DNA from 3 places in the Janthinobacterium sp. PLB04 genome. Region 1 is predicted to be linked to each of the others. Evidence: predicted binding sites of a transcription regulator. Region 1 holds the regulator's gene; each other region holds the start of a gene.

Region 1 (10,099 bases):
GACGGTGATGAGCTTGCGCAGCACGCCGCGGTCGCGCACGATCTCGGCGTAGCGCCGGATGTTCGCGGCCGATGGCGTGTTTTGCGCCATGGCATTCAGGTAAGCGAGTCCGCCCACATCATCGGCCTTGCCGAGCTGGGTCAGGGTTTCAAAAACAGTAATGACATCGGCTGGCTTGGAAGCGTTAACCATCTTGACGATTTGCTCGAAGATGATGCGATGGTCATAGCGATAGAAATCCTCCGCATGCATGAAGTCGGCGATGCGGTCATACGCGGCATTGTCGCGCAGCAGACCACCAATGACGGATTGTTCTGCTTCGATCGAATGCGGCGGAATACGGAGGGAATCCAGTTGCGGATCAGAGGGGGCGTTCATGGCGCGAATTATACCCGCTTCGGCGTGCTGGCAAAAATAAAGGGCTGAAATTGAGCGAAAAAAAGGCCACAAAAAAGCCGGGCGAACCCGGCTTTTCATAGTGCGGCAACGCTTGCGGGCCAGGCCCGCAGACGATTACGCGTTCGCGTCTGGTACGACAGCGATAACAACTTCCACGACCACGTCGGTGTGCAGAGCAACCGAAACGTTGTGCTCGCCAACGATCTTCAGCGGGCCGGTAGGCATGCGGATTTGTGCTTTTTCAACAGCAAAACCTTGCTTGGTCAGCGCTTCAGCGATGTCGAAGTTGGTGACGGAACCGAACAGACGGCCATCAACACCAGCTTTTTGAGCAACTTGAACGGTCAGGCCGCTCAGTTTTTCGCCCTGGGCTTGCGATGCGGCCAGTTTGGCGGCAGCAGCTTTTTCCAGTTCGGCGCGCTTGACTTCGAATTCAGCCACAGCGGTTGCCGTAGCACGACGTGCCAGGCGTTGCGGGATCAGGAAGTTACGTGCGTAACCGTCTTTGACTTTGACGACTTCGCCGAGGTTACCGACGTTAACAACTTTTTCTAACAGAATGATTTGCATAGTTCTTCTCCAGGAATATCTGACCGATTAAGCGTGGTGCAGATCGGTGTATGGCAGCAGCGCGAGGAAGCGAGCGCGCTTGATTGCGGTGTCAACTTGGCGCTGGTAGTGCGCTTTGGTACCGGTCAGGCGTGCTGGCATGATCTTGCCGTTTTCTTGGACGAAGTCTTTCAGCGTGTCGACGTCTTTGTAGTCGACTTGCTCAACGTGAGCTGCGGTGAAGCGGCAGAACTTCTTGCGTTTGAACAACGGGTTTTGCTGTTTGCGTTTTTCTTTAAGCTTGAGCTTATTTTTGTCGAACTTTTTACCGAATGCCATGTCAGGCTCCTGTATCTAAAATGCGCTAGTCAGAATTGACTGCACTAAAATCAATGATGTGAAACACCAAACTCTTGCTGTTGCGGCTCTTCCTGGCCAGGAAACCCGTGAACTGATATACCCCGCCCAAGCTTGCCTGACTGAACCTGCCTGAAATTTCGCCAGCGGCTAGCGCGGCAACATCAAACTCGGTCAAACGGGCAATCCCTGCTTCCATCTGCTGCGAACTGTGTTGCAATACTGCATTCACAATCGGCAGCCCTGCCGGGGTATAGCGCAATATTTCGCGCTCGGCAATGATGGCGGTTACTTGTAGCTGGTTCAGCGCACGATCCTGGTCAAGAATTAAGCTGCTGCTGCGGCTGGAGCGGCTGCTGGTGCTTCGGTGCGGTGGCTTTTGGCCGCGTCTTCGCGTTGTACCGATTTCATCATCGGCGAAGGAGCTGTTTCAGCTTTCTTCATTTTAACGGTCAGGTGACGCAACACGGCATCATTGAATTTGAATGCTGTTTCCAACTCGACCAGGGTCTCGTTGTCGCATTCGATGTTCAGGCAGATGTAGTGTGCTTTAGGCAGCTTTTGGATCGAGTAAGCCATTTGACGGCGGCCCCAATCTTCCACGCGGTGAACCGAACCGCCGCGGGTGGTTACGCTGGCTTTGTAGCGTTCGATCATCGCGGGCACTTGCTCGCTTTGGTCCGGATGGACGATAAAGACTATTTCATAATGACGCATGCAAACTCCTTCAGGTCGGATTGATAATCGCCCACCCCGGCGTCAAGACGGGTGTGGGAAGGTCAGCCGAAGATTATAACCGCCTTTTGCAAACGTTTCAATCATTCCTTCCACCAGCCCCCGAAAAGCCCGCGCGCCACCGTGCTTTCCGCCCCTGGACAAGTATTTATTGCGAAATTCGCCTAAAACACGGAAATCCCCTTGCATAGTGGGCGATACTGTACAAAAATACAGACTGTTCATATAGACAGCATTTTAGTATGCACCCACCGCTCATGATCAAGCTGACAGCACGACAAGAACAAATCCTGAACCTGATCAAGGATGCGATTGAAAACACGGGCTTTCCTCCCACCCGTGCCGAAATCGCCAATGAACTGGGTTTCAAATCGGCCAACGCGGCCGAAGAGCATTTGCAGGCCCTGGCCCGCAAGGGCGCGATCGAGATTTCTCCCGGCACCTCGCGTGGTATCCGCCTGATCGGCGCGGCCGCTGAAGCCCTGCCATCGAAAGTGCCGGCAGCGCTGCTGATGTCGCTGCCCCTGATCGGCCGGGTGGCGGCAGGCTCGCCCATCCTGGCACAGGAAAACCTGGAAGCGAGCTACAACGTGGACCCCGCCCTGTTTTCTGCCAAGCCCGACTTCCTGCTGAAGGTGCGCGGCTGGTCCATGCGCGACGCCGGCATCATGGATGGCGATTTACTGGCCGTCAAGAAGGTCGATAGCGCCAAGAATGGCCAGATCGTCGTCGCCCGCATCGGCGACGAAGTCACCGTCAAGCGCTACAAGAAAACGGGTTCCGTCATCGAATTGCTGCCGGAAAACCCCGACTTCAAGGTCATCACCGTATCGCCGGAAGATGAATTCGCCCTGGAAGGTTTGGCGGTAGGCTTGATGCGCAGCTGGCATTGAACCTCCGCATGTAAAAAGGGCCGCAACAGCATGACTGTTGCGGCCCTTTTTTTATTGCCCAGGCGTTTTATGCGTCCAGGGCGCTACGGAAATCCTCGAGCAAGTCCGCCTCATCCTCGATACCGACGGACACGCGGATCAGGGATTCGGCGATGCCCATGCTGGCGCGACGCTCAGCGCCCATCTCGTAAAAGATCGTGTGGGCGACGGGAATGACCAGGGTGCGCGTGTCGCCGAGATTGCTCGCTGGAATGGCAAGATTGAGACGATTGAGGAAATCGAAGCAATCGATGCCATCCTTCAGCTCAAAGCTGAACAGCGAGCCATAGCTGCGGAACAAATCCGTCGCCAGCGCGTGCTGCGGATGCGCGGCCAAGCCCGGGTAATGCACGGCCGCTACCCGCGGGTCGGCGGCCAGCATGGTGGCCAGCGCCAGGGCGTTCGAGCAGGTGCGGTCCATGCGCAAGGCCATGGTTTCCGCGCCGACGGCGATATGGTGCGCCGCCTCCGGCCCCAGGGAGGCGCCGAAATCGCGCAAGGCCTTGGCGCGGATTTGCGCGATGCCCCACTGCGCCGGCGCCGCCTTCTTGTAATTGTCGAAAATGTTCGGATACTGCGTCCAGTCGAACACGCCCGTGTCCGTCAAACTGCCGCCCAGGGCATTGCCGTGGCCGCCGATGGATTTTGTCAGCGCATTGACCACCAGGCCCGCGCCCACGGCTTTCGGGCGGAACAGGTAAGGCGTCGTCATCGTGTTGTCGACGATGTACAAAATGCCGCGCTCCTTGCACAACGCGCCGATCTTCGCCAGGTCGGCGATTTGCGTGCGCGGATTGGCGATGGTTTCGACAAACACGATGCGCGTTTGCGGCGTGATGGCGGCGGCCACGTTGGCCACGTCCGTGGCGTCGACGAACGACACGGCGACGCCCTGCCCCGTCACCGTTTGCCACAGGCTGTTGGTGTTGCCAAACAAAAAGGCCGACGACACGACATGGTCGCCAGCGCGCAAGAGCGCCTGCACCACGGCGCCGATGGCGCCCATGCCGGTGGCGAAGCACAGCGTGGCGACGCCGTCTTCCATCTTGTTGACCTTGTCTTCCAGCGCGGAGACGGTCGGATTGCCCTGGCGGCCGTAGCGGAAGCCGGGCTCCTTGCCCTGGAATACGGAAGCGAGCTGGCGCGCATCGCCGTAGCCGAAGGCAACGGAAGTATGCACGGGCTTGTGCAGGGAACCGTGCTCGATGCCCTTGCGGCGGTCGTTATGCAGGATGGTGGTGGTAAAGCCGTAGTTTTTTTTATCGTTCATGATCGCGGAGCAAAAAAAGCCCGGCGCTAGCCGGGCAAGATAATTACGCTTCTGTTGTCGCCAGGTTCAGGTTCAGCTGGGAACGCGGCGTATCTTCGGGCGCTGCCGCCTTCGGATGGTGGCGCGCATATTCCAGGCGGTCCAGGTATTCCTGCGACACGTCGCCCGTCACGTACACGCCATCGAAGCACGACGCTTCGAAGTTGGTCAGGGCCGGGTTGACATCGGCGATGGCCTGCTTGAGCGCGCCGATATCCTGGTACACGAGGTAGTCGGCCGTGATTTCGCGGCACACTTCTTCCGTCGTGCGGCCATAGGCGATCAGTTCGTCGCGCGTCGGCATGTCGATGCCGTACACGTTCGGGTAGATCACCGGCGGCGCAGCCGAGGCGAAGATAACTTTCGTCGCGCCCGCTTCGCGCGCCATCTGCACGATTTCACGGCTGGTGGTGCCGCGCACGATGGAATCGTCGACCAGCAGCACGACCTTGTCCTTGAATTCGGACGGGATTGCGTTGAGCTTCTGGCGCACGGATTTTTTGCGCGCCGCCTGGCCCGGCATGATGAAGGTGCGGCCGATGTAGCGATTCTTGATGAAGCCTTCGCGGTACTCGATGTTCAGCGCCATGGCCAGCTGGATGGCGGCCGGACGCGAGGAATCGGGAATCGGCATGACCACGTCGATATGCACGCCTGGCAATTCGGCGCGGATCTTCTCGGCCAGGTACTCGCCCATTTTCAGGCGCGTGGCGTACACGGAGGCACCGTCGATGACGGAGTCGGGACGGGCCAGGTAGACGAATTCGAACACGCACGGGTTCAGGCTGGCATTATCGGCGCATTGGGCGCTGTGCAATTGCTTGTCAGCATCGATGAAGACGGCTTCGCCGGGACCGATGTCGCGCACGAAGCGGAAGCCCATGCCTTCCAGGGCCACGGATTCGGAAGCGATCAGGTATTCCGGACCTTGCTCCGTTTCATTGATGCCCAGGCACAGCGGGCGGATGCCGTGCGGATCGCGGAAGGCCAGCAAGCCCACGCCGGCGATCTGCGCCACGGCGGCGTAACCACCCTTGACGCGGCGGTTCAGCACGGTAACAGCCTTGAAGATGGCTTCCGGGTCCAGGTTCAGGCCCGTCGTCGCTTCCTGGATTTCATGCGCCAGCACGTTGAGCAGCACTTCCGAATCGGAATCGGTATTGATGTGGCGGCGGTCATTCTTGAACATTTCCAGTTTCAACTGTTCCCAGTTGGTCAGGTTGCCATTGTGCGCCAGGGTGATGCCGAACGGCGCATTCACATAGAACGGTTGTGCTTCCTCTTCGCTCGACGAACCGGCGGTCGGGTAGCGGCAATGGCCGATGCCCGTCGTGCCTTGCAGCGAACGCATGTTGCGCGTACGGAAGACGTCACGCACGAGGCCATTGGCTTTGTGCATGGAAAACATACTGCTGTGATTGGTCGCAATCCCTGCCGCGTCCTGACCGCGATGTTGCAGGAGCAACAATGCATCATAGAGCAATTGATTGACAGGTTGATGGGAAACGACGCCGACGATGCCACACATGGTGTGCTCCTAAACTGTGCTACTGATTTTAAAAAAAATTCAAAATTTCACATGCTGCGCGTAAGCGGCAGGCAGATAAGGCTTGATGGCGCGCGCGCCCTGCTCCGCGAGCGGGCTGAGCTGCGCATTTTTCCAGAATGGCTGCTGCGGTATGGAAGTCATGCCACACAAGATGACGGCGGTCAGCACGATCACAAGGCCCCGCGCCACGCCGAACAGGCTGCCCAGGGTGCGGTCGGCCAGGCTCAGGCCCGTTACCTTGACGAGCGCGTCGACCGTCATGGACAGCAATCCCATCAGAATGCGTACGCCGATGAACAGCACCACGAAAGCCAGCAACAAACGGACAGCTTCGCCCGGCACGGCTTCCGGCAGGAATTTCGCCAGCGTGGCGCCATAGGCGTTGGCAATGACGAAAGCCACGATCCAGCTGACCAATGACAGTATTTCCTTGACCAGGCCGCGCATCATGCTGATCAGCACGGACGTCACCAGCACGAACAGCACCAGGTAATCGAATATCGTCACGCGCGCTCAGCCTTGCAACATCACGCCGGTACCAGGCTGCCGCCCAGGCCCAGCTTTTGCAGCTTGGCGCGGGTCTTTTCGGCGTCTTCGCGGCTGCCGAACGGGCCCACGCGCACGCGGATGCGCTCGCCCGCCGGGCTGGAGACTTTCTGCGTATACGACTTGATGCCCGCTTCGCGCAGCTTGTCCTGCAATTCGTCGACCTTGTCCTGCGTCGCCAAGGCCGCCACCTGGACCACGAACTTGCCGCTGCCGGCGTCGTGCGCCTTGTCTTGTGCTTTCTCTTGCGGCTTGCCTTCCAGGATAGCCAGCGCGCGCGCGGCATCGTCGGCCGATTGCGCCGGCTTGGCAGGCTTAGTCTCGGGCTTCGCTTCCGGTTTTACTTCATGCTTGGGCTCGGGCTTGGGCTCGTGTTTCGGCTCAGGCTTGGGTTCGTGCTTCGCTTCTGGTTTCGGCTCCACCTTGACAGGCTTGGGCTCAGGCTTGGGCTCAGGTTTCGGTTCCACGTAGGCTGGCTTGACCGGTGCAGGCTGCACGGCGGCCAGCACGGGTGCCGGTGTGGGCGTAGGCTTGGCGGCAGGCGGCAGCGGCGCATCGACGATTTCCTCGGACTGGTCCAGGCCATTCGCTGCGGCCTGGGCCGGAACGGCCGGCACGGGCGCCGGTGCAGGTGCGGCGGCCTTTTCCTTCGACGGAATGTCGATGGCGATATCGTTGAAGGGCGCCTTCGGCTCGGAATCGAGCAGCATCGGCAAGCCGACAGCTACGCCCAGGGCCAGGGCAATCGCCCCGATCAGGCGGCGGCGTGCGCGCTTCTTTTCAGGCAAGACCGGATCCGGCGCTTCCTTGCCGCCACGGCGCGATCCGCCGCCACCGGAGGTGTTGGCTGCGCGCTTGCGGGTCGGCGACTGTGCTTCGCCAGGGACATAAAAGCCGCTGTCTTCGCCAGAGGATTCTTGCTTGTTTTTAAACAGTTTCGAGAACAAGCCCATGCGTGATTTTCAGTCGAGTGCGTTTCAGTGAAGTGAGGATTTTCGGGCCTTCATCACGCCGGCAACGGTGAGGAAAGAACCAAAGACCACAATTCTATCATTCTCACCGGCCCGGCTCATTGCATTTGCAAAAGCTTGTGCCGGATCATCGAAAATAGACACAGTATGTTCGCTGCTGTCGGGCTTGTCTTCGAGCATGATCTGCACCTTGGCGGCCAGTTCGGAGGCCGTGGCCGCGCGCGGCGAAGGCAGGCCCGTCAGGCACCAGTGGTCGACGTGCTCGCTCATCGCGGCCAGTACGCCATCGATATCCTTGTCCAGCATGGAGCCGAACACGGCATACGTGTACGGGTGGAAACCCATATTGCCCAGGTTCTGGTTCAGCGCCGAGGCTGCATGGGGGTTGTGCGCCACGTCGAGGATCACGCTGGGGCGGCCAGGCAAGACCTGGAAGCGGCCCGGCAGTTCCACCGTCACGAGGCCGGTGCGTACTTCCTGCGCGCCCACGGGCAGTTTCAGCTTCAGCACTTCCAGCGCCGCCAGCACGGCCGTCGCATTGAGGATCTGGTTGGCGCCGCGCAAGCTCGGGTAAGCGAGCGAATTGCGGCGCTGCTCGCGCCCGCCATAGTTCCACTGCTGCTTGTCGCCCGAATAATTGAAATCGCGGCCCATCAGCCACAGGTCCGCGCCGATGGCTTCCGCATGGTCGATCAGCGACTGCGGCGGCACGGGGTCGCTGCAAATGGCCGCCTTGCCCGGACGGAAGATACCCGCCTTTTCAAAGCCGATCGCTTCGCGCGTGTCGCCCAGGTAATCCGTGTGGTCGATATCGACGCTGGTGACGATAGCCACGTCGGCGTCGATCACGTTGACGGCGTCGAGGCGCCCGCCCAGGCCCACTTCGAGGATGGCCACGTCCAGCTTGGCCTGCGACAGCAGGTGCAGGATCGCCAGGGTGGTGAATTCGAAATACGTCAGCGGCGTGTCGCCACGCACGGCTTCAACAAAGTTGAAGCTGGCAACGAGCTGTTCGTCGCTGGCCATCTCGCCCAGCACGCGGGCGCGCTCGTTAAAATCAAGGAAGTGCGGCTTGATGTAGAGCCCCACTTTGTAGCCGGCACGCAACAACACGGATTCCAGCATGGCGCAGGTGGAACCCTTGCCATTCGTGCCGGCCACCATGATCACGGGGCAGGTAAAAGCCAGCTGCATGCGCGCCTTGACGGCTTGCACGCGGTCCAGGCCCATGTTGATCTGGGTTTCCGAATGGCGGGTTTCCAGCATGGCGAGCCAGTCCGGCAAGGTGGTGGGGAAGTTTTGCATGGGAGACTTCTTGATGAGGAGACAGTGCGCGAAGCGCGGAGACGGTGTGGCGTGGCAACCGGGCGGGTCCTTCGGACGCCGCCCGGCCTGTTACTTTGGCGTTAAGCCAAGACTTCGACAGCCTGGTTTTGCAACAAGGCCAGCAGGCGGGCGATTTCTTCGCGCATCTTGCGGCGGTCGACGATCATGTCGACGGCGCCCTTGGTGACGAGGAACTCAGCGCGCTGGAAGCCTTCCGGCAGTTTTTCACGCACGGTGTTTTCAATCACGCGCGGGCCGGCAAAGCCGATCAGCGCTTTCGGTTCAGCAATGACCACGTCGCCCATGAAGGCGAACGAAGCGGACACGCCACCCATGGTCGGGTCGGTCAGCACGCTGATGAATGGCAATTTCTTTTCCGACAGCTTGGTCAGCATGGCCGTGGTTTTCGCCATCTGCATCAGGGACAGCAAGCCTTCCTGCATGCGCGCGCCACCGGTGGCGGTGATGCAAATGAACGGTACCTTCTGTTCCAGCGCGATCTGTGCGCCGCGCACAAAGCGCTCGCCCACGACGGAGCCCATGGAGCCGCCCATGAATTCGAATTCGAAGCACGCCACGACAACCGGCAGGCTCATGATGGCGCCGCCCATGACGACCATCGCATCCGTCTCGCCCGTCGCTTCCATGGCGGACTTCAGGCGGTCCGGGTATTTCTTGCTGTCCTTGAATTTCAAGGTATCGACTGGCAGGATTTCCTGGCCGATTTCATAGCGGCCGCCCGCGTCGAGCAGGCTGTCGAGGCGTTCACGCGCGCGGATGCGCATGTGGTGGTCGCATTTCGGGCACACGTGCAAATTCGATTCCAGGTCCGTACGGTACAGCACGGCTTCGCACGACGGGCACTTGACCCACAGGCCTTCCGGCATGGTCTTGCGCGCGGCGGCATCAGAACGCTGGATGCGCGGTGGCAGCAGTTTTTCCAACCAACTCATATTTTCTCCTTGGGCCCTTGTAGGGGTAGCGTCGGTGGACGCCCCCGGCAGACGGTAAACGGCGACGCCCCGCAGGGCGCCACCAAAAATTTTATCTATTGCACAATAACAGGCAAATCAGTGGCCGAAGTGTAGCCGTTTATCGCCGGGCTGTCGAACTTTGCCGCCAACGCATCTTGCGTAAACGGCAAGCTTGCTCAGGCGTCCAGTGCGGCGCGGATGCTTGCCGTAAAGCTGCGCACGGCGTCGACGGCGCCACCTTCCGGGGCATTTTCAATCTCCTGGATGATGCGGCTGCCGATCACGACGGCATCGGCCACCTTGGCAACGGCCTTGGCCGTGGCGCCATCGCGGATGCCGAAGCCCACGCCGATAGGTAATTTTACATGCTGGCGGATGGCCGCGAGGCGCTCCGCCACCTGTTCCGTATCAATGTTGCCGGCGCCCGTGACGCCTTTCAGCGACACATAATA
Region 2 (10,099 bases), 130 kb from region 1:
GACTGACGATGAAGCCGGAACCGAGGCCATGCGTGGGCACGTCGCGGCCACCGCGCTGCCCGCCTTGCGGACCCTGGAAGCGGCGGAAGAACTCGAAGAAGGGGTCGTTGCCGAAATCGTCGTTGCCGGCCTGGGCCGAGGGGTCATAGGCCACCTTGGTGCTGCCCGTGACGCTGATATTCACCACGGCCGGGCTGTTGCGCGCGGCGATCTGGCTAAAGTCGGGCAAGGCCACCAGCGGCGCGGCAGCGGCGGGCGCCACGGCGGCAGCCACGGGAGCGGCAGGTACGCCAGCGGCGGCATTCGCGCCAGCATTGTTCTGATGCACCACCATGGCGCCACCGGCGCCCAGCACACCGATCGCGGCCAGCGCGGCTACGGTGCGTTTGATTTTCAGGGATGCGGTATTCGTTTGCTGTTCCATGAATTGCTCCTCATTCAATGAGATTTTGATGTATGCAATATTGGGCCACGAGTCTTAGGCGGTGCTTAACATTTTTCTATTTGGAAACAGGCATTTGCGCCTTTAAGCATGGTTTAATCTTGCGTGCCGCGCGCACCGCGCATGGCGGGCGATGAAGGGCCCGAACGGGCTCCGGACGTGACACTGGCCGGATCAACCGGCCAGTATTTTACTGCATGAAAGGAACCTGCCCGGGCGCCCGGACGGCGCCACGATCAGATCAGGCTGCCTGACGCTGTTCCAAAGTGCTGACGGTGGCGCCAGTGGTGGTGCCGATCTCGATCTTGCGCGGTTTCAGCGCTTCCGGCACTTCGCGCACCAGGTCGATGGTCAGCATGCCGTTTTCAAACGTGGCGCCCGTGACCTTCACGTGGTTGGCCAGCTGGAAACGCTGTTCGAAATCGCGGGCAGCGATGCCACGGTGCAAGAAGGTGCGCTCGACGCCATCTTTCTGCTTGCGGCCCGTGACGTGCAGGGAGTCGCGTTCGGTGATGATGTCGATCTCTTCGCGCGAGAAGCCGGCCAATGCCATCACGATGCGGTATTTATCTTCCGACACCAGTTCGATGTTGTACGGCGGATAGCTCGGTTGCGCATCGGCGCGCTGTTCGTTGAGCAGCTGTGCCAGGCGGTCAAAGCCAATGGCGGAACGGTACAGGGGAGCAAGGTCAAAAGTACGCATGATAAATATCCTTTTCAAATGAAGCGATAAGAGGGGCGGACCTCACCATGAGCATCCGCTTGTTACCGATATACGGCCTCTCCAGCCCCTTTCAAGGCCTTGAAATTGGCGAAAAGCGCCCCAGACGCCGCCAAATTTGTAAGAAATTTTTACATGGCCAGCCCAAGAGGATTTTGCATGGCGTCCCCCATGCGGCACCGGCTTTTGGTGTATGCTGGCGGCATGAACAATGACACCGACATCCAGCTCAGCGGCCCCTTCAAGGCCACCGACGGCTCCGGCCGTGCCCACGACATCAAGGCCATCCGCATCTTCGACGAAGGTTACGGCATCATCGACGTCTACGTCGATTTCGCCGCCCCGCTCGAAGCGGGCGCCTATAAGGACAAGACCCTGGTCGGCCACATCCTGGCCCGCTTGCGCAGCCTCGGCTACGTAGGCCCCGATTTCGGCCACGGCGACCTTGGCTTGCAAGACAAGAAACTGATCGTTCTGGAAGCGCCCGAGGAATTTTCGGCCTTTGCCATCAGCAAGGGCTGGAAGGATCTTTCGGCGGAGTTTGACGAAGACTGATCCTCTTTCTCCCCATCTGCGCCGTACCCGCGACTTGCCGGTACGGCGTTTTTCATGGGCGACCGCTTGCTTACTTAGCTGATATAGCGCGTGCTCCAGGTAGCGATGACGTTGGCAACATAGGCCGCGTCATCGCGCCCCGTCAACAGATGGTCGGCGTCGTCGAGCGAAACGAAGCTTTTCGGGTGCTTCGCGGCCGTGAAGATATCCATCGCGTTCGACAGGCTCACCGTCGTGTCGTTCGGCGCGTGCATCACCAGCAGGGCGCGGCGCAGGCCGGTGATGTGGGTCTTGAGGCTGTGGCTGCCCGCGTCGTCGACGAATTGCTGGCGGATGCGGAAAGGCCGCCCTTCCAGCTGCACCAGCGCTTCGCCTTCGGCGGCGATTTGCTCCAGGTGGTCGCTGAACATGCGCGTCACGTAGGCGGGCGTGCTGGGTGCGGCCAGGGTGGCGATGGCGGTCGCTTCCGGCACTTGCGCGGCAGCGGCCAGCACGGCCGCGCCGCCCAGGCTATGGCCGATCAGCAATTGCGGCGCGGCATGTTTTGCCCGCATGAAATCAGCGGCGGCGACCAGGTCGTCGACGTTCGACGAGAAATTGGTGGCGGCAAACTCGCCCTCGCTGGCGCCCAGTCCCGTGAAGTCGAAGCGCAGCACGGCGATGCCGTGTTCCGTGAGACCTTGCGCGATGCGCCGCGCGGCCAGCACGTCCTTGCCGCAGGTAAAACAGTGGGCGAACAGCGCATACGCGCGGATGGCGTCATCGGGCGCATCGAGGCGCGCCGCCAGCACATGGCCGTGCGCGCCGGGAAAATCTTGCCGGGTGGATTTCATTGTCTCAGATCAAAGCTGCCGCGCAGGGCGGCCGATGGCGCATTGTAGCGCCGCCCGGCCACTTCCTGCTTTAATCCCGCTTGGGAATATTGACTCCTTTGGCAACGGCTGGCCTGGCCAGAAACGCGTCCAGCGCGCGCTGCACATGCGGGAAATTGCCAAAGCCGACGAGGTCGCCCGCACCATAGAAACCCACCAGGCAGCGCACCCACGGGAAGATGGCGATGTCGGCAATCGTGTACTGGCTACCCATGATCCAGTCGCGGCCCTGCAGGCGCTGCTCGAGCACGCCCAGCAGGCGCTTGGCCTCGCCGATATAGCGTTCCAGCGGCCGCTTGTCCTCGTAATCCTTGCCGGCGAATTTATGGAAGAAGCCCACCTGGCCAAACATGGGGCCGATACCGCCCATCTGGAACATCAGCCACTGTATCGTTTCATAGCGCAGGCCTGCGTCCTGGGGGATGAACTTGCCCGTCTTTTCGGCCAGGTACAGCAGGATGGCGCCCGACTCGAACAGGGCCAGCGGCTTGCCATCGGGACCGTCCGGGTCGAGGATGGCGGGAATCTTGTTGTTCGGATTGAGGGACAGGAAGGCGGGCGACAGCTGGTCATTCTGCTCGAAGCTGACCAGGTGCGGCTCGTACGCCAGGCCCAGTTCTTCCAGCAGGATGGAGACCTTGATGCCGTTCGGCGTCGGCAGCGAGTACAGTTGCAGGCGCTCGGGATGCCGGGCAGGCCATTTTTGGGTGATGGGGAAGTCGGAAAGCTGTGTCATGGATATCCTTCATTTCAATTAAAGATGCGGCGCCGGGCAGCCAGTATAGCCAAGCATGGCAGTTTCAGCAGGACAGCGCATTCAGCCAAACAAGCCATGCAAAAACCAGCGCGGCGCGGCATCTTCTCCGCTGCCGGCGATGCGTTCACGGTAGACCCAGTAGTGGGCGTGGTCGAGGCCTTCGGCGATGAAGTAATCGCGCGCCTGCGACTGGCCCCACCAGCCCGCTTCGATGCGCTCGGCGACAGACACCATTTTCAGGGGCGAGCCATAGAATGGCCGGTGTTCGCGCATCAGGAGGGCGATGGGCTGGGCCAGCAGCCAGCCGGGACGGGGCATGCCGGGCAAGCCGGGCGGCAAGTCCGGCACCGCGTTTCTGCCGCCGGCCTTGGCAGGCAGCGGCAGCCACTGGTTGGCCGCCTCGGGACGGTAATCGGCGCGCGGCGCGGCCTGCAAGACATTCTCCGTGCCCAGGCGCGCCACCAGCAATTCCATCAAGCGCTGGCGCTCTTGCGGCGTGCCGCCCGGCTCAGGAAACAGAGTGTCGCTGGGCGGCGCCATCGGCTGCACCTGCAGCGCTTCCAGCGTGAGGCCGATAACGGGTGCGTCCAGCACCAGCTGCGCCAGGCGTTCCTTGAGCAGGCGCACCAGGTGCTCGTCGCGCCAGACGGCCTCGCCCAACGCAAGGTCGATGACGGTGGGCGCACGCGCCACCCGGCCCCGCTCGTGCGCCAGCAACAATTGAATGCGCTCGACGGCAAATTGCCGCGCGCACAGCCAGCCCGTCATTTGCTGCAGCAGCCGGCGCGCGCCGAACAGCAGCGCGTCGGCGTGCTCCACGCGGTCGAACAATTCCAGGCTGGCGCGGAACGTGGGCGGCGCTTCGAGCCATAGGTACAGTTCCGTGCCGTGGCCATGCGCATCGTCGAGCATGTCGAGCAAGGCCCCGCCGCAGCGGCGCTGCAAGCCGGGCCGGGGCAAGTGGCGCAGCTGCCCCAGGGTGCGGCAGCCGATGCCGTCCAGCCATTCCAGCCAGGGGCGCGCCGGCGGCAGCAAGGCGCACGGCAGGCGGTCGAGGCGGCGCACCAGGCTGGCCATGCTCAATGTCCGGCCCCGGCGCGTCCCGGCGCGCGCCAGCAGCCAGGCGCCGCGCGCCGTGGGGGCGCAGGACAGCTGGGCCGTGTAGCCGAGCGCGCGCAAGCTGGCCGCGATTTGCCGGCACAGGGCGCGCACGCCGCCGAACAGGCGCAGGCTGGCGCCCGCATCGACGAGCAGGGTCGCTTCCTCGCCCTGCGCCACCAGCGGCGAATATTGCAGCAGCGCCAACGCTACCGCTTGCAGGGCTTGCGCTTCCAGTTCCTGGGAGCGTTCGTGCAGGCGCGCCTGCGGCGCCAGCATCAGCGCACCGGCGCGACGCATGCCCGGCCGGATGCCGGCTGCCCGCGCCAGCGGCGACACGGCCATCACTTGCTCCTGCTCCAGCACCACGCCGAGGCTGTCAACCGACCAGCGCGGGCAAAACACTTCGAGCGGGAGCCGGGGCAGGCACAGGCCGATCCAGAGTCGCATGGCGTAGCAGTAATGAAGGAGGTTGCAGGGGCAGGAACAGGGGCGCGTCGCGCTGCGGTCCCCGGCGCTTGATGAAGCCGATCTCGATGCCGCCGGCGGCCGGACGCACGGACAGGCGCAGCGGCGCCGGCGATGCATCCTGCGCGCCGTGCAGCGGGCGCAGCATGCAAAACAGGGTGTTGCCGGACTGCGCGGCCAGGTGCAGCCGGCGCAGGCTGTCGGCGCGCACGTGCGGCTGCCAGAACAGCAAGGCGCCGCACGTGCCGCTGCGCAAGATGTTTTCCGCCGCCCACAAGGCATCCTTGCTGCTGGCGCTTTTTAACCACAGCAATTGCGACGGCGCCAGCCCCTGCGCGGCCAAGGCCAGCGCCTGCGGCGGATGGGGCGGCTGCAGCAGCACGATGGGCAAGCCCGGCAACTGCGCCAGCGCGGGCGCCAGCAGCCGCAATTCGCCGCTGCCCGGCTGCTGCACCAGCAGATCGATGAGGCTGCCGCTGGGCCAGCCGCCGCCCGGCAACTGCGCGGACAGGGCGGCAAAGCCCGTGTCCAGGCAGCGCGTGGCGCCCTGCCCCAGCTGCGATGCGCGCCACAGGGACGGGTGCAAGGCTTCCGGCGAAGCCATCAATTGGGAATGTTGCATAATTGAATATGAAGATAAATACTGTATGCATATACAGTACTATCCAGTCCCGCTTTTGGCAAGGCTTATCTGCGCCGCAGCTCCCCGGGGGCCGTCCCGCCACGTCCGAAAAACACCGTTTTTCACATCGATTGCTGTACCATAAGCACTCTCCTTACCGTCTGGCAACGTACCAGTCGGCCTCCTCCGTCCATAAGGAAACGCATTTGACCACCATCCAACTCATCAGCGCCATCGTCTTCGGGCTTGCGCTCATCCACACCTTTGCCGCCAAGTCGTTTGAAACCTTGTCGCGGCGCCACCCCCGCCATGCGGGCCTGCTGCACTTGCTGGGCGAAGTGGAAGTCGTGTTCGGCTTCTGGGCCTTCATCTTGATCATCATCATGGCCTTTGTCTCGGGCGGCGATGCGGCCATCGAGTATGCCGAGTCGCGCCATTACACGGAGCCGCTGTTCGTCTTTGTCGTCATGGTCGTGGCTGCCTCGCGCCCCGTACTCGACGCCGTGCAGCGCCTGTTGAAAGGCGTGGCGCGCGTGATGCCGCTGCGCACGGAACTGGCCCTCGTCTGGCTGGGCCTGGCGCTTGTGCCCCTGACGGGTTCGTTGATCACGGAACCGGCCGCCATGACCCTGGCCGCGCTGATGCTGGCACCGCAAATCTTCCGCCCGGGCATTCCTGAATGGCTGAAATACGGCGCGCTGGGCGTGCTCTTCGTCAACGTTTCCATCGGCGGCACGCTCACCTCGTACGCGGCGCCGCCCGTGCTGATGGTGGCCACCACGTGGAACTGGGATAGCGCCTACATGGCCACCCACTTCGGCTGGAAGGCGGCCATAGCCGTCCTCGTCAACGCGACGGGCGTGAGCATTTTGCTGCGCAAATATCTGCACAGCAACACCTCCGACATCAAGCCGAAGGCCGGTGAAGTGGAAGCGCCGAAAGTGCCGCTGGCCGTCAGCCTGGTGCACATGATCGTGCTGGCCGGCGTCGTCGCCCTGGCGCACCATCCCGTGCTGTTCATCGGTCTGTTCCTGTTCTTCCTCGGCTTCGTGCAGGCGTATGAGCGCTATCAAAGCCCGCTGATCCTGAAAGAGGGTTTATTGGTCGGCTTCTTCCTCGGCGGCCTGGTGGTACTGGGCGGCATGCAGCAATGGTGGCTGCAGCCCATCGTTTCGAGCCTGAAACCGCTGGCCCTGTTCTTCGGCGCCCTGGGCTTGACAGCCATTACCGACAATGCGGCCCTCACTTACCTCGGTTCGCTGATCGTCGGCATGACGGACGAAGCGAAATACATGCTGATGGCCGGCGCCGTGGCCGGCGGCGGCTTGACCGTCATCGCCAATGCGCCGAACCCGGCCGGCGTGGCCCTGCTGCGCCGCGGCTTCAAGGATGAATCGATCGGCGCCGTCGGTTTGCTGGCCGGCGCCCTGCTGCCGACGGCCGTGGCGGGCCTAGCCTTCCTGGCCCTGTAAGCCTCATCACGGGGCGGCTGCCGGCCGCCCCTGCTGCCTTCAGTTTCCCTCTTCAGTTCCCTTCATACACGAGGAAATGCAGCCGGTCATAGAACAGGCTGTAGGCATAGTCGAACGTGCCCACGCTGCGAAAACCCTTGTGCAGATACACTTGCAGCGCTTCGCTTTTTTCCCATACCGTCAAGGTGATGCGCGCACAGCCCTTGCGGCTGGCCAGGTCGCGGATTTCATGGAACATTTGCCGGAACAGGCCCTGCCCCCGGTATTTCTCGTCGATGGCCAGGCTGCTGACGAAACAGTCGTCGGTGCGCGCATGCGCGAGCACGAATGCGTCATACGCATCGTCGAGCGCCTTCATGTCGTCCCGGTAATACGAGACGGCGCCGCAAGCCTGGAACTCGGCCATCGTGGCGGCCGTGAAGAAGCCGATGAAACGCCCGTCTTCGTCATGCAGGCCGTGAATGTGCTGCAGATACGGGTCGATATTCTGCCGCCGCTGCAATTCGACGAACTGCAGATTGAGTTTATTGCCGAACGAACAGTATTCGAGATAGCTGGTGGCAAACAGCAGTTTCGCCATGCGGTTCCTCGTCTCATCGCCCAGCAGTTCACCCGGCACCAGCTTGAGCGGCGCATGCGACAGCAGGCCCGCCTGCGTCTCGTCGCCGGACGGGACGGCATCGCTGGCGGCCGGCATGCGACTGCCGTGGCGGCCCACGGTCGGGCGCCAAAAATCGCCAGCGGCAATATGCCGCGAACGGTGGGCCAGCAGATAGCGGCAAAAGACGCCATTCACGCGATCGAGCTGCGGGTCGTCCGACAGTACCGAGTAATAGTGAAAATGGTCGATGTCCGCCCGCAGCTGGGCCGCATACGCCATGCGCGGCACTTCCTCGATATCGAACACATCGACGATGTCGGGCAGGCTCAAAGGATCGTCAAGCTGCCAGCCGATTTCGTCGAGCCTGGCGACGCAGCGCGCATACGCGCGCCGTTCCTCGTCACTGAGGGGAATGTGCACGTCGGTAATGATATCGTCCAGCAAGCGCATGCCCCGGATGCCGCCCGCCACCGCTTCCCTCGCACCGTCATACAGCACGCAATAGCGCTGGTAGAACTCGGCATGGCTGAGCAGGGTCACGCCCAGGTTTTTCTTCCATTCGGCATAGAACTGGCCAAACAGCTGCGCCTCGAATTGCGGGCAGGAACGAGGAATCCGCGCATCGATACCCGCATAGGCGATGTTCACATTGCGCTGGATCACACGCAGCGCGGCATCGTTCTTCTTGGCGATCAGCATGCCCGTTTCATCGAGAAACAGATTCATCCAGCTGACATGCTGGCGCTCTTCGCTGTCGCCATCCTTGCGCTGGAAATAATCGGGCACTTCCGGCTTCATCAGGAAAATCGTCGCCGGATTGTGCGGGATCGTATCGACATCCATATACATGCCGCCGTATTCGCACATGATGAGGATGCGGAAATAATCGGACAAGGTGGCGAAGTAGCGCTGCATATGCAGGGTATCGAGTACGCCGAAGCGGGCCGGCGCGAAATCCAGCGCCAGCGCGCGCAGCGAATTGATATGCAGGGTCGTGCCGCCGATGGCGTAGCGGCCTATCGTGTAGCGCCCGGCGCCGCCCGTGGGGCTGAAGCGCTCGTCATTACGCAGCTGCTGCGCATCCCACACCCACAGGATGGAGACGTACGGCGCGCCGCCGTTGTGCCGCACCGCTTCCAGCGCCGCGCCCCACTGCTGGATCGCTTCGGCTGCGATGGCCGGCAACGGTCCGCCCATCCAGATGCGGTGCAGGTAGCGCTCGTCGTCGCCGAGCGCGCGCGTGGGGATGCAGCTCAGCGACGAGCAGCTTGCTGCATTGAAATGGTTGAAATTCAGGGCGACGAAGCTGCGCAGGGCCGCGATGCCCGCCTGGTGCTCCACGGCCAGCTGTTCCAGGTCGCTGCCGGCCGGCCGGACATCGGCCAGGGTGATGTAGTCGAGTTTCAGCCGGTTGATGCGGAACTCGTATTCCAGGTTGAAGATCTTTGCTTGATCGTGTTTCGAGGCCAGGTCATCTATTTTCATGGGCGCACCATTTTCCGCAGGAGAGTGTCAATAAACTTCGCAGGAGGTAAAACAAGGTCGACAACATGCGCATCGCTGCGCCATCAGTGCCGGGCGAGCAGCACCTCGCTTTCCCGGCGCCCCGCCATGCCCCGCGTAAACAGCAGCAGGCAGGCGGCGATGACCACGATGACGGGGATATTGAGCAGCGCATACGTTTCCAGCGCATAGCCGAAGCGCTGGCACAGCACGTTATAGAGCTGCAGCCAGGCGGACAGATAAATGCAGTACAGCAAGCTCATGGCAGCCGTCGTCAAGGTCACCGATTCCTTGCTGGCCGTGATCGCGCTGCGTATCAGGGCGCCATTGAACAGGCCGAAGCCGATGGAATAGACAAACATGCAGGCGGCAAACACGTCAACGTGATGGCGGCCCACGCCGGCGCCCAGCATGCCGGCGGCCGCGACCAGCCCGCCCAGGCGCAGCAGATGCACGAGGGGGAAATCCTGGCGCAGGCGCTGGATGGCGATGCTGCTGAGGACAAAGCCCGACAAAATCACGCATTGCAGGGCGATATACGTGGCGTAGGAGGCGCCCATTTCCTGCAGCACGAAGATGGGCGAAAAGCCGATCCAGGCCGTCAGGGGCACGGTGGCCAGCCCGGCCGTGAACATGCCGAACATGAAGCGCTTGTTGCTGAAAATGGCCGCGTAGCTGCGCACGATGGCGGCAAGGTCCAGGCGCGTGACCCTGGGGGCCGCGCGCGGCATGGTCTTGAACAGGCCCAGCAAGGACAGCAGCGCCAGCAAGCCGGAGAGGAAAAAGACGTAGCGCCAGTCCAGCCGGCTGATGATGGCGCTGCCGAGGATGGGGCCGGCAAGGGGCGCGAGGATGGTGGTGCTCGACAGGATGCTGCTCAGCTTGACGGCAGCCATGTCGTCGAACAGTTCATGGATCATGGCATAGCCGACGAAGATGAAGCAGCAGCCCATGCCCTGGATGAAACGCGCGGCGAGAAATTGCTCGA
Region 3 (10,099 bases), 1.4 Mb from region 1:
AAAGGAAGAAAAAATCATGTTAGATGCAACCCTCAAAACCCAACTGAAATCCTACCTGGAAAAAGTGGTGTATCCGCTTGAGCTGGTCGCCTCTCTCGATGACAGCGCAAAAGCCCGCGAGATGAAGGAATTGCTCCAGGAGATAGTCCTGTTGAGCGACAAGATCACGCTGGTCGAGCGCCTTGACGCTGGCGTACGGGCCCCGTCCTTCAGCATCAACCGTACCGGCTCCGACATCGGCGTGCGTTTCGCCGGTGTGCCGCTGGGCCACGAATTTACCTCGCTGGTGCTGGCGCTGCTGCAAGTGGGCGGCCACACCATCAAGTTCGACGACGCCGTGATCGAGCAGATCCGCAACCTCGACGGCGATTACGAGTTTGAAACATTTATTTCGCTCTCCTGCCATAACTGCCCGGAAGTGGTGCAGGCATTGAATGCCATGGCTGTGATCAACCCGCGCATCAAGGTCACCACCATCGATGGCGGCGTATTCCCGAAAGAAGTGGAAGCGCGCCAGATCATGGCCGTGCCGATGATGTTCCTGAATGGCGAACACTTTGGCCAGGGACGCACGAATGTCGAGGAAATCCTCGCCAAGCTCGACACCAACGCCGGTGCACGCCAGGCGGAAGCGTTGAACAAGAAAGACGTCTTTGATGTACTGATCGTCGGCGGCGGCCCTGCCGGCGCGGCAGCGGCCATCTACGCGGCCCGCAAAGGCATCAAGACGGGCGTGCTGGCCGAGCGTTTCGGCGGCCAGGTGCTCGACACCCTTGCCATCGAGAATTTTATTTCGGTCAAGGAAACGGATGGTCCGAAGTTCGCCATGGCGCTGGAACAGCACGTCAAGGAATACGAAGTCGACATCATGAACACCCAGCGCGCCGCGAAATTGACGCCAGGCAAGTTGGTGCAGATTGAAACGGCCAATGGCGCCATCTTGAAAGCCAAGACCGTCATCCTCGCCACTGGTGCCCGCTGGCGCGAAATCAACGTGCCGGGCGAGAAGGAATACCGCAACCACGGTGTCGCCTACTGCCCGCACTGCGATGGTCCGCTGTTCAAGGGCAAGCGCGTGGCCGTGATCGGCGGCGGCAACTCGGGCGTGGAAGCGGCGATCGACCTGGCCGGCCTGGTGAAGCACGTGACCCTGATCGAATTCGGCGCGGAACTGCGCGCCGATGCGGTGCTGCAACGCAAGCTGCACAGCTTGCCTAACGTGACCGTGATCACGTCGGCGCAAACCACCGAAATCCACGGCGACGGCAAGATCGTCAATGGCCTGAGCTACACGGACCGGGTCAGCGGCGAGTCGAAAAAGGTCGAGCTGGAAGGCGTCTTCGTGCAAATCGGCCTGGTGCCGAACACGGAGTGGCTGAAAGGCACGGTAGCGTTATCGCGCCACGGCGAAATCGAAGTCGATGCACGTGGCCAGACTTCGATCCCCGGCGTGTTTGCGGCCGGCGACGTCACCACGGTGCCGTACAAGCAGATCATCATCGCCACCGGCGAAGGCGCCAAGGCAGCTTTGTCCGCCTTTGACCACCTGATCCGCTCGGATGACGAGGAAGTGGTCGAAGAGTCTGCCGCCAAGGAAGCACTGACGGCGTAACTATTGAGCCGTATCAAAAAAAACCGGAACGCCGCAAGGTGGTTCCGGTTTTTTTATGGGCGCAGGAGATCAGCTACCCGCGTACAGGGGATTGCCGGCCACATACACTTGAATCCCATCGACGGGCATGTCCTTCGGCGCGATGTCGGCCAGGGCGAAGACGGTCTTGTTGCTGAAGGTTTGCACGTGCCACGTAAAACGCTGGCCGGCGCGCGCGATGGTGACGGTTTCGCCGTGCGTGACGTTGATGTGGCGCGTGTCGGGCTGCAGGTCGATGCTGCGCTGGGCGGCGGCGTGCGGGGCGCTGCTGCCATAGTCGGCGGGCGTGCCTGTCGGACCGGCCGCGATGGCCGAGGCGGCGAAGGCGGCGCACAAAATCGCCAGGGCGCTGCGGTGGGTGTTCAACATAGTAATCTCCAAGAATAAGCCTGGCGCGGTGAATAAGCGCGCCGTGTTATGGGTAATGGCTGCACCGGGATCGCCGGATTTTGCAACACGGCATCGTAAGCTGTCCTTGGTCGATCTGCAAAGCTGTATTTCCTGTCTATATTTCCACCGTGGCTGCCAGCGGCACATCCGGCGCCAGGTGGCTGGTCAGCACGATGCACTGGCGCGCCAGGCGGGCCGGATCGGCCAGGCGCGCGCGCAGGTGCAGCATGGCCGCCGCATCGAGGCCGTTGAACGGTTCATCGATCAGCAGCAGGCGCACGGGCAAGGCCAGGGCCAGCGCCAGTTGCAGTTTTTTATGCTGGCCCAGGGACAGGGCGTTGATGCTTTGCTGCAAGGTCGACGTCATGGCAAACGCGCTCAGCTCGTCGTTCAGCAGGGACTGGTCGCTGCCCGGATACAGGGCCAGGTGCAGGTCGAGAAATTCGTGCACTTGCAGCCAGGGCAGGGCTGGCACGTCGCCGCCACAATAGAAGGCTTGCGCGCGGTAGGCCAGCGGCATGAAGCCGCTGTCGATACCGTCCAGGCGGATGGCGCCGCGCGCGGGCAGCAGGGCGCCGCCTGCCAGCTTCAGCAAGGTCGTCTTGCCGGCCCCGTTCGCGCCGCGCAGCCAGGTGATGCCGGGGCCGAATTGCAGATTGCAGCCCTGGAAGACGCTGTGCGTGGGGAAGTGGAAATCGAGGTGTTCGATCTGCAGGGTGGGGGACGACAGGTTCAATTCCATAATTCGCTTCCGATGGCGCTCAAGGCAAGGATGGACAGGATGACGAGGGCGACACGCCCGCGCGCCGTGAGGCGGGGCAGGCCAACGATGGCCAGCAGGGCCAGGCTGGCGGTGATGGCGTAGACGCCGGTGACGCGCCGCTGGAGGGCGGCGGGATCGGTGGCGTACAGCAAGACGGCGCCTGCCAGCAGCACGGCAAACGGCGGCAGCAGGCTGGCCGCGCAAGCCAGGCGCGTCAAGGCCGTGCTGGCCATGGGCCAGGCGTTCAGCGTGGGGCGCAGCACGGCGATCTGCTCGCGCACGGCCTTGTCGCCCCGGTCCGTCAGAATGACCAGGCTGGCGCTGGCCAGCAAACCGAGCAGTGGCGCAGGCACGAGCGGTGTGTGCAGCAGCCAGGCCAGCATGCTGGTTCCAGCCGTGGCCAGCAGCACGCTTTGCTGCAGGCCGATCACATTGTCATTGCGCCAGAACGGCAGCCAGAACAGCTGACGCCACAGGAACACCGTGCGCCAGCGGGGCCGTTGCGGCACATACGCGGTCATCGTTGGCGGGCGTGCCCTTTGTGTGGGCTGCGGCGCGCGCAGGCGCTGCGCCACGATGAGCGTTGTCAACAGCCAGGCCAGCAGCCAGACGGTGATGGTGGCAGCGATGCCGGGCGCGGCAATCGGGCGCAGCCAGGGAGGCGACTGCGCCAGCCAGATGCTGGCCGAGACGGCATAGGCGAGGCCCAGCGGCAGCATCAGCAGTCCGGCCACGGCGACGTCGGCTTGCCAGCGCAGGCGCGGCGGCAAGGGCAGCTGGCGCAGCCAGGCGGCGAGGGGGGCCGGCAACAATCGCTTGCGCAGCAGCCAGGCGGGCAGGCATGTGAGCAACGCTTGCCCGCCCAGCAGGCCCAGGGCGGCGGGCCAGGGCAGGCCCACGGCGAGAAAGCCGGGCAAGGCGATGACGCTGAGCAAGCCCAGCAAGACGGGGCCGGCCAGGAAAAAGAAGATTTCCATGGAACTGGTCAGGCTGGCGGCAAATTGCAGCAAAGCATGATGGGCCAGGCGCAGCCGCAGAGCGATATAGGGATGAGTACTACGGGGCAAGCGCATCAAGGCAGGAGCGGCAGAGTCAGCAAGAGCGCTGATTCTAGTGCATTTGCGCTCCCAGAATGGGAAAAGCCCTTCGGTTCTGGGAACCAAAGGGCTTTTCTTTTATTGGCGGAGCGGACGGGACTCGAACCCGCGACCCCCGACGTGACAGGCCGGTATTCTAACCAACTGAACTACCACTCCAAGCTCGTATGATCTGTGTTGCTGATCCATGAAGCACTGGATAATTTTCTGTATTGGTGGTGGGTGCTGAGAGGCTCGAACTCCCGACCTACGCCTTGTAAGGGCGCCGCTCTACCAACTGAGCTAAGCACCCGCATACCCAGAAAACTATCCCGACGTTTGTCACCACGTCTGGAAGAGGCACTATTATAGGGGGCGCTTTCGTGCTTGTGCAACTATTCTTATGGGATAAAAGCTTTTTTTTGCTGAAAAACGCAAAAATATTCGGGGCGAGGGAGGGTTGACGCTTTTTCTGCTTCTGAAATGGGAAAAGCCCTTCGGTTCAGAGAACCAAAGGGCTTTTCTTTTATTGGCGGAGCGGACGGGACTCGAACCCGCGACCCCCGACGTGACAGGCCGGTATTCTAACCAACTGAACTACCACTCCAAGCTCGTATGATCTGTATTGCTGATCCATGAAGCACTGGACAGTTTTCTGATTTGGTGGGTGCTGAGAGGCTCGAACTCCCGACCTACGCCTTGTAAGGGCGCCGCTCTACCAACTGAGCTAAGCACCCGTTGCTTGTCTCAGAAAACCATCCCGACGTTTGTCACCACGTCTGGAAGAGGCGCTATTATAGGACGGGCGAAATCCTTCTGCAAGCGCTTTTTTCACTTTACTCTGTAATACCCCATTGCGACAGCATCCACGCCATATTGAACGCATTCTCGGCGATGGCGTTATAGCGGCCCGAGGCGCCGCCGTGGCCGGCGCCCATATTTGTTTTCAGCAGCAGGGGATTGCCATCCGTTTTATACGCGCGCAGCTTGGCCACATACTTGGCCGGTTCCCAGTACATGACCTGGCTGTCGTTGAGGCCCGTCGTCACCAGCATGGCTGGGTAATTCTTGCGCGCAATGTTGTCGTACGGCGAGTAGCTGAGCATGTAATCGTAGGCCGCCTTCTGGTTCGGGTCGCCCCATTCCAGGTACTCGCCCGTCGTCAGCGGCAGGCTGGCGTCCATCATGGTGTTCATCACGTCGACAAACGGCACGGCCGCATGCACGGCGTGGAACAGGTCCGGGCGCATGTTGACGACGGCGCCCATCAGCAAGCCGCCCGCGCTGCCGCCCTGGATGATCAGGCGGTTCGGGCTGGTCCATTTTTCGCGCACCAGGTAGTCGGCGCTGTCGATGAAGTCATTGAAGGTGTTTTTCTTCTTCATCAGCATGCCGTCTTCATGCCAGGCTTCGCCCATGTCCGTACCGCCACGGATATGCGCCTGCGCATAGATGACGCCACGGTCCAGCAGGCTGATGCGGCTGATGGCAAAACTGGCTTCCGTGGAAATGCCATACGAACCATACGAGTACAGCAGCAGCGGCGCGGAACCGTCGAGCTTGACGCCTTTCTTGTAGACGATCCACAGCGGTACTTGCACGCCATCGCGCGCCTTCACCCACAGGCGCTGCGTGGTGTAGCGGCTGCCGTCAAAGCCGCCGACGATTTCCTGCTGCTTCAGCACCGTGCGCTTGCCGTCTTGCATGCTGACGTCGATGATGGTGGGCGGCGTGACGGGCGACTGGTAGGACATGCGAAATTGCGTGGAGGAAAATTCCGGCGTACCGACGGAGGTCGCCAGGTAGACGGGGTCGTCGAACTGCACCGTTTTCCAATTTTTATGCGCGAAATCAAGGATGCGCGCGCGGTTCAGGGCACGGGCCTTTTCCATCACCACCAGGTAGCCCTGGAAGACGTCGATGGACTGGATCACGGCATCCTTGTTGTGCGGCACGACGGTCTTCCAGTTCTTCGGCTGCGGCGCGGACAGCGGCGCGCTGACGACACGGAAATTCTTCGCCTCCTTGTTGGTCAGAATATACAGCTGGCCATCGCGGTGCTCGATGCCGTAGCGGTGGCCTTTTTCACGTTTCAGCACGGATTGAAAGGTGCCTTGCGGCGTGCTCGTTGGCAGCAGCAGCACTTCGCTCGTATCCGTGCTGCGCGCGGTGAGCACAAAGTAGCGATGGTCGCGCGTGCGGCTTACGCCGATGGCGAACTGTTCCACCGGCTCGTGGTAGACCTGCTGCAAGGTGCCGCCCAGCGGCAGGCGGAACAATCGGTCCGCGCGCTTGGTGGTGGCGTCTTCCTGCGTCAGCATCAGGGTCGCATTGTCCGCCGCCCAGGCCAGGGACGTGACTCGAGGCATGGTATCGCCCAGCAACTTGCCCGTCTTCAAGTCCTTGACATGCAGCTCGTACTGGCGGAAACCCGTCGTGTCGGTAGTGTAGGCCAGCAACTGTTCATTCGGGCTGATGCTGAATGCCCGCACGGCAAAGAACTTCTGGCCTTCGGCCAATTGATTCTGGTCCAGCAAGATTTCCTCAGCCGCCTGCGCATCGTAGGCGCCGTTCGTGCCGACGGGGCGGCGGCAGTGAATCGGGTATTGTTTGCCCGCTTCCGTGCGCGTGTAATAGTAGAAATTGCCCTGGCGCGCAGGCACGGACAGGTCCACTTCCTGCATGCGGCCCTTGACCTCCGCAGTCACCTTGTCGGCCAGCGGCTGGATCGGGGCCGTGACGGCGGCCGTGTAGGCGTTTTCCGCATTCAGGTAATCGATCACGGCAGGATCGGTTTTCTTTTGCAGCCAGCGGTAGTCGTCCGTGACGACGGTGCCGTGGCGCGTTTCCTGCCAGGCTGTCTTGGCGGCGACAGGCGCGTTGGCGAGGGGGCTGGTGTCGGCCAGCGCGGATGGCGATAGCGTGGACAGAAGCAGGGCCGGCAGGATGGATAACCAGGCGGACCGGCGGCGCGAAGCGTGATGTGCTGTGGACAAGGCAACTCCCTAGGTTTCGTTGTTGTGCAGCGATTCTATTCTTGCTAAATAGAAAAGCCAATCATGATTTCAGTCAATACTGTCCCGGGGCTTGCATCCACGGACATTTGCAGTGATACTGTATATAATTACAGTATCCGACCGCATCCCGCCGCGAGGTGCCCTTGACCACATCTGCCCTTACATTGCCTGAAACCCGCCGCTGGATTGCCCACCTGGACATGGATGCCTTCTTTGCCTCAGTGGAACTATTAAAATATCCGGAACTGCGCGGCGAAGCCGTCGTCATCGGAGGCGGGCGCTTGCAGCAGCCCGTGTTGCAGGAAGATGGCACACGGCAGTTTGCGCGCATGCGCGATTACGTGGGGCGCGGCGTCGTCACCACGTCGACCTATGCGGCGCGCGCGTTTGGCGTGTTTTCCGCCATGGGCATCATGAAGGCGGCCAAGCTGGCGCCCGACAGCATCCTGTTGCCGGCCGACTTCGAAGCTTACCGCGAGTATTCGGCGCGCTTCAAGCAGGCCGTGGCCCAGCTGTGCCCCATCATCCAGAACGTGGGCATCGATGAAATCTATGTCGACCTGACGGAGTATGGCGAGCAGGCGCCGGCCATGGCGGCGCGCCTGAAGGCGGCCGTGTCCGAGGCGACGGGCCTGTCGTGTTCGATTGGCCTGGCCTCCAACAAATTGCTGGCAAAAATCTGTTCCGACCTGGAAAAACCGGACGGTCTCACCATTTTGCAGCCCGAGGATATCGAAGCGCGCGTGTGGCCCTTGCCGGCGAAAAAGATCAATGGCATCGGCCCGAAGGCGACGGCCAAGCTGGAGGCCCTGGGAATAGTCACCATCGGCGAGCTGGCCCGGGCCGACATGGCCATGCTGCGCACGCAGTTTGGCGACTTGTACACGGGCTGGCTGCGCCAGGCGGCGCTGGGCATCGATGACCGGCCTGTGCAGACGAGCCGGGAAACCAAGTCCGTCAGCCGCGAAACGACGTTCGAGCGCGACTTGCAGGTGGTGCGCGACCGCGCCACCCTGTCGGAAAAGCTGGAAAGCCTGTGCACGCGCGTGGCGGGCGACCTCGACAAGCAATCGCTGGCGGGTCGCACGGTGGGCATCAAGCTGCGCTTCGAGGATTTCAGCACCGTCACGCGCGACATCACCTTGCCCAGCGCCACGGCGGACGCCGCCGCCATCCTGCGCGCCAGCCGCGATTGCCTGCGGCGCGTGCCATTTGAAAAGAAAATCCGCCTGCTGGGCGTGCGCATCTCGACCTTGTCCGATCCGGCCATCGTGACGCGGCAGGCGCCGGCCCAGGCGGAGCTGTTTCCCGCCCTGTAGCGGCATTCCCCATGCATCAACAACACCGCGCCAGTCCGCGCTTTTGACGGCATTCCCGTGTCGAAAGTGTAGAATGGCGTTCCCCTGGCACTACTGAAACAAACGGAAGACAAAAACTATGTGGTTCAAGAATCTTCAGATTTACCGCCTGCCCGCACCATGGGCCTATACGCCAGAACAACTGGAAGAGGCCTTGTCCTCGAACAAATTTACGCCGGCGACCAGCATGGATCTGATGCGCCAGGGCTGGGATACGCCACGCCCGAACGGCGGCCTGGTCCACGTGGTCAACAAGCAGATGCTGATCTTGCTGGGCACGGAAAAGAAACTGCTGCCAGCGACCGTCATCAATCAGGTGGCCAAGGCCCGCGCTGCCGAGATGGAAGAAGCGCAAGGCTTTGCGCCTGGCAAGAAAGCCATGAAGGAATTGAAGGAACGCGTGGCCGACGAGTTGCTGCCGCGCGCCTTCAGCATCCGCAGCAACGTCTGGACGTGGATCGACCCCGTCAATGGCTGGCTGGTGGTCGATGCCGCCAGCCCGGCAAAGGCCGATGAAGTCATCAAGCTGCTGTTGAAAGCCGTCGACAAATTGCCGCTGGAAAGCCTGCGCGTGCAGCGCTCGCCCGTGGCGGTGATGACGGAATGGCTGCAGGCCGACGACGCGCCTGCCGGCTTCACGGTCGACATGGATACGGAATTGCGCGCCACGGGCGAAAGCAAGGCCACTGTGCGCTACGTGCGCCACACCCTGGAAGCGGACGACGTGCGCCGCCACATCGCGGCCGGCAAGCAGTGCACGCGCCTGGCGATGACGTGGAACGACAAGATTTCGTTCGTGCTGACGGAATCGCTGGCCATCAAGAGCGTCAAGCCGCTGGACGTGATCAAGGAAACGGAATCGAGCACGAAGAACGACGAAGAGCGTTTCGACGGCGACGTGATGTTGATGACGGGCGAACTGAGCAAGCTGATGGCCGACGTGGTCGAAGCCCTGGGCGGCGAAGCGACGGCGTAAGCGCGGTCATGCTGTGACGAAAAAGGAGCTGCGGCTCCTTTTTTTTCGCCTGTGCAATCTGCGGGCGCAAGAAAAAAGCGCCCTGCACGGTAAAGTGCAAGGCGCTTTCGAGACCAGCTAATTTACGACGTCAAATTAGAACTTGTAGTTGCCGGTGATGTAGAACGAACGCATCATTGGATCGGCGTAGCGTGGGTCGAAGCCGACCTGGTGGCCCGACGAAGCGCGCAGCGACAGCGGTGGTGCACGGTCGAACAGGTTTTTGATGCCTGCGCGGATCGTGGTTTGCTTGTCAAAGGCGAAACGTGCTTGCCAGTCGAACGTGGTGTACGACGGTACTTGCAGGCGGAAACCCTTCACTTCTTTTGCGGCTGCTACGTCATACACGGTCGCGGCTGCATCGGTGTAGCCGTTACGGTAGTTGACCGTTACCGTGTTGCTCAGGCGGCCCGTATCCAGGGTCGTCGTCAGCTTCATCAGGTTGCGGAACGTGACTTCGTTGGTGTCGCCGAAGAAGTTCATGTTGCTGGTGTACACGTTGTCGCTGCCTGCTTTGGTGTAGTTGGCATGCAACATGTGCGTGCCGCTCAATTGGGCGGTCAGCTTGCCGAAGTCAAACTTGTGGTTGGCCGACAGATCCCAGTCGATACCGCGGTATTCCTTCTTGCCGATGTTGACCGACAGTTTCTTGAACGCGTAGTAGGCATTGCCGGTCGACGGTTCGACATATTGCGTGAAGCTCGTGGCGTACTTGACCGGATCGGCAAATGCCTGCTCTTCGGTGATTTCCGAGACGGCATTGCGCAGTTTTACGTCCCACAGGTCGGCGCCGAACGAGAAGGCGGCGCTAGGCTCGACACGGAAGCCC

What was found. The regulator LexA, encoded in region 1, represses DNA repair genes until DNA is damaged. The targets are predictions, from matches to a motif close to ACTGTATNNNNATACAGT.
Region 2: the regulator LexA is predicted to act here: its motif matches at 5,556-5,573, upstream of imuA (translesion DNA synthesis-associated protein ImuA).
Region 3: the regulator LexA is predicted to act here: its motif matches at 6,994-7,011, upstream of dinB (DNA polymerase IV).

The regions. Positions count from the first base shown of each region.
Region 1 covers NZ_CP088968.1:5,109,339-5,119,437, forward strand. Annotated here, with positions in the region: gene LSO07_RS22555 (replicative DNA helicase) at 1-378, opposite strand, end outside; gene rplI (50S ribosomal protein L9) at 514-969, opposite strand; gene rpsR (30S ribosomal protein S18) at 997-1,287, opposite strand; gene priB (primosomal replication protein N) at 1,313-1,612, opposite strand; gene rpsF (30S ribosomal protein S6) at 1,633-2,022, opposite strand; gene lexA (transcriptional repressor LexA) at 2,298-2,933, shown strand; gene LSO07_RS22585 (cystathionine gamma-synthase family protein) at 3,001-4,242, opposite strand; gene purF (amidophosphoribosyltransferase) at 4,286-5,809, opposite strand; gene LSO07_RS22595 (CvpA family protein) at 5,849-6,337, opposite strand; gene LSO07_RS22600 (SPOR domain-containing protein) at 6,358-7,329, opposite strand; gene folC (bifunctional tetrahydrofolate synthase/dihydrofolate synthase) at 7,354-8,652, opposite strand; gene accD (acetyl-CoA carboxylase, carboxyltransferase subunit beta) at 8,754-9,626, opposite strand; gene trpA (tryptophan synthase subunit alpha) at 9,824-10,099, opposite strand, start outside.
Region 2 covers NZ_CP088968.1:5,242,495-5,252,593, forward strand. Annotated here, with positions in the region: gene LSO07_RS23110 (Do family serine endopeptidase) at 1-424, opposite strand, end outside; gene LSO07_RS23115 (Hsp20 family protein) at 684-1,145, opposite strand; gene LSO07_RS23120 (hypothetical protein) at 1,368-1,718, shown strand; gene LSO07_RS23125 (alpha/beta hydrolase family protein) at 1,793-2,551, opposite strand; gene LSO07_RS23130 (glutathione S-transferase N-terminal domain-containing protein) at 2,622-3,326, opposite strand; gene LSO07_RS23135 (Y-family DNA polymerase) at 3,408-4,895, opposite strand; gene imuA (translesion DNA synthesis-associated protein ImuA) at 4,825-5,535, opposite strand; gene LSO07_RS23145 (putative Na+/H+ antiporter) at 5,742-7,007, shown strand; gene LSO07_RS23150 (GNAT family N-acetyltransferase) at 7,060-9,093, opposite strand; gene LSO07_RS23155 (MFS transporter) at 9,177-10,099, opposite strand, start outside.
Region 3 covers NZ_CP088968.1:64,338-74,436, reverse strand. Annotated here, with positions in the region: gene ahpF (alkyl hydroperoxide reductase subunit F) at 17-1,612, shown strand; gene LSO07_RS00305 (CzcE family metal-binding protein) at 1,682-2,020, opposite strand; gene LSO07_RS00300 (ATP-binding cassette domain-containing protein) at 2,157-2,783, opposite strand; gene LSO07_RS00295 (hypothetical protein) at 2,774-3,871, opposite strand; tRNA gene LSO07_RS00290 (tRNA-Asp) at 3,984-4,060, opposite strand; tRNA gene LSO07_RS00285 (tRNA-Val) at 4,118-4,193, opposite strand; tRNA gene LSO07_RS00280 (tRNA-Asp) at 4,411-4,487, opposite strand; tRNA gene LSO07_RS00275 (tRNA-Val) at 4,542-4,617, opposite strand; gene LSO07_RS00270 (S9 family peptidase) at 4,717-6,876, opposite strand; gene dinB (DNA polymerase IV) at 7,062-8,216, shown strand; gene LSO07_RS00260 (recombination-associated protein RdgC) at 8,335-9,231, shown strand; gene LSO07_RS00255 (TonB-dependent receptor) at 9,367-10,099, opposite strand, start outside.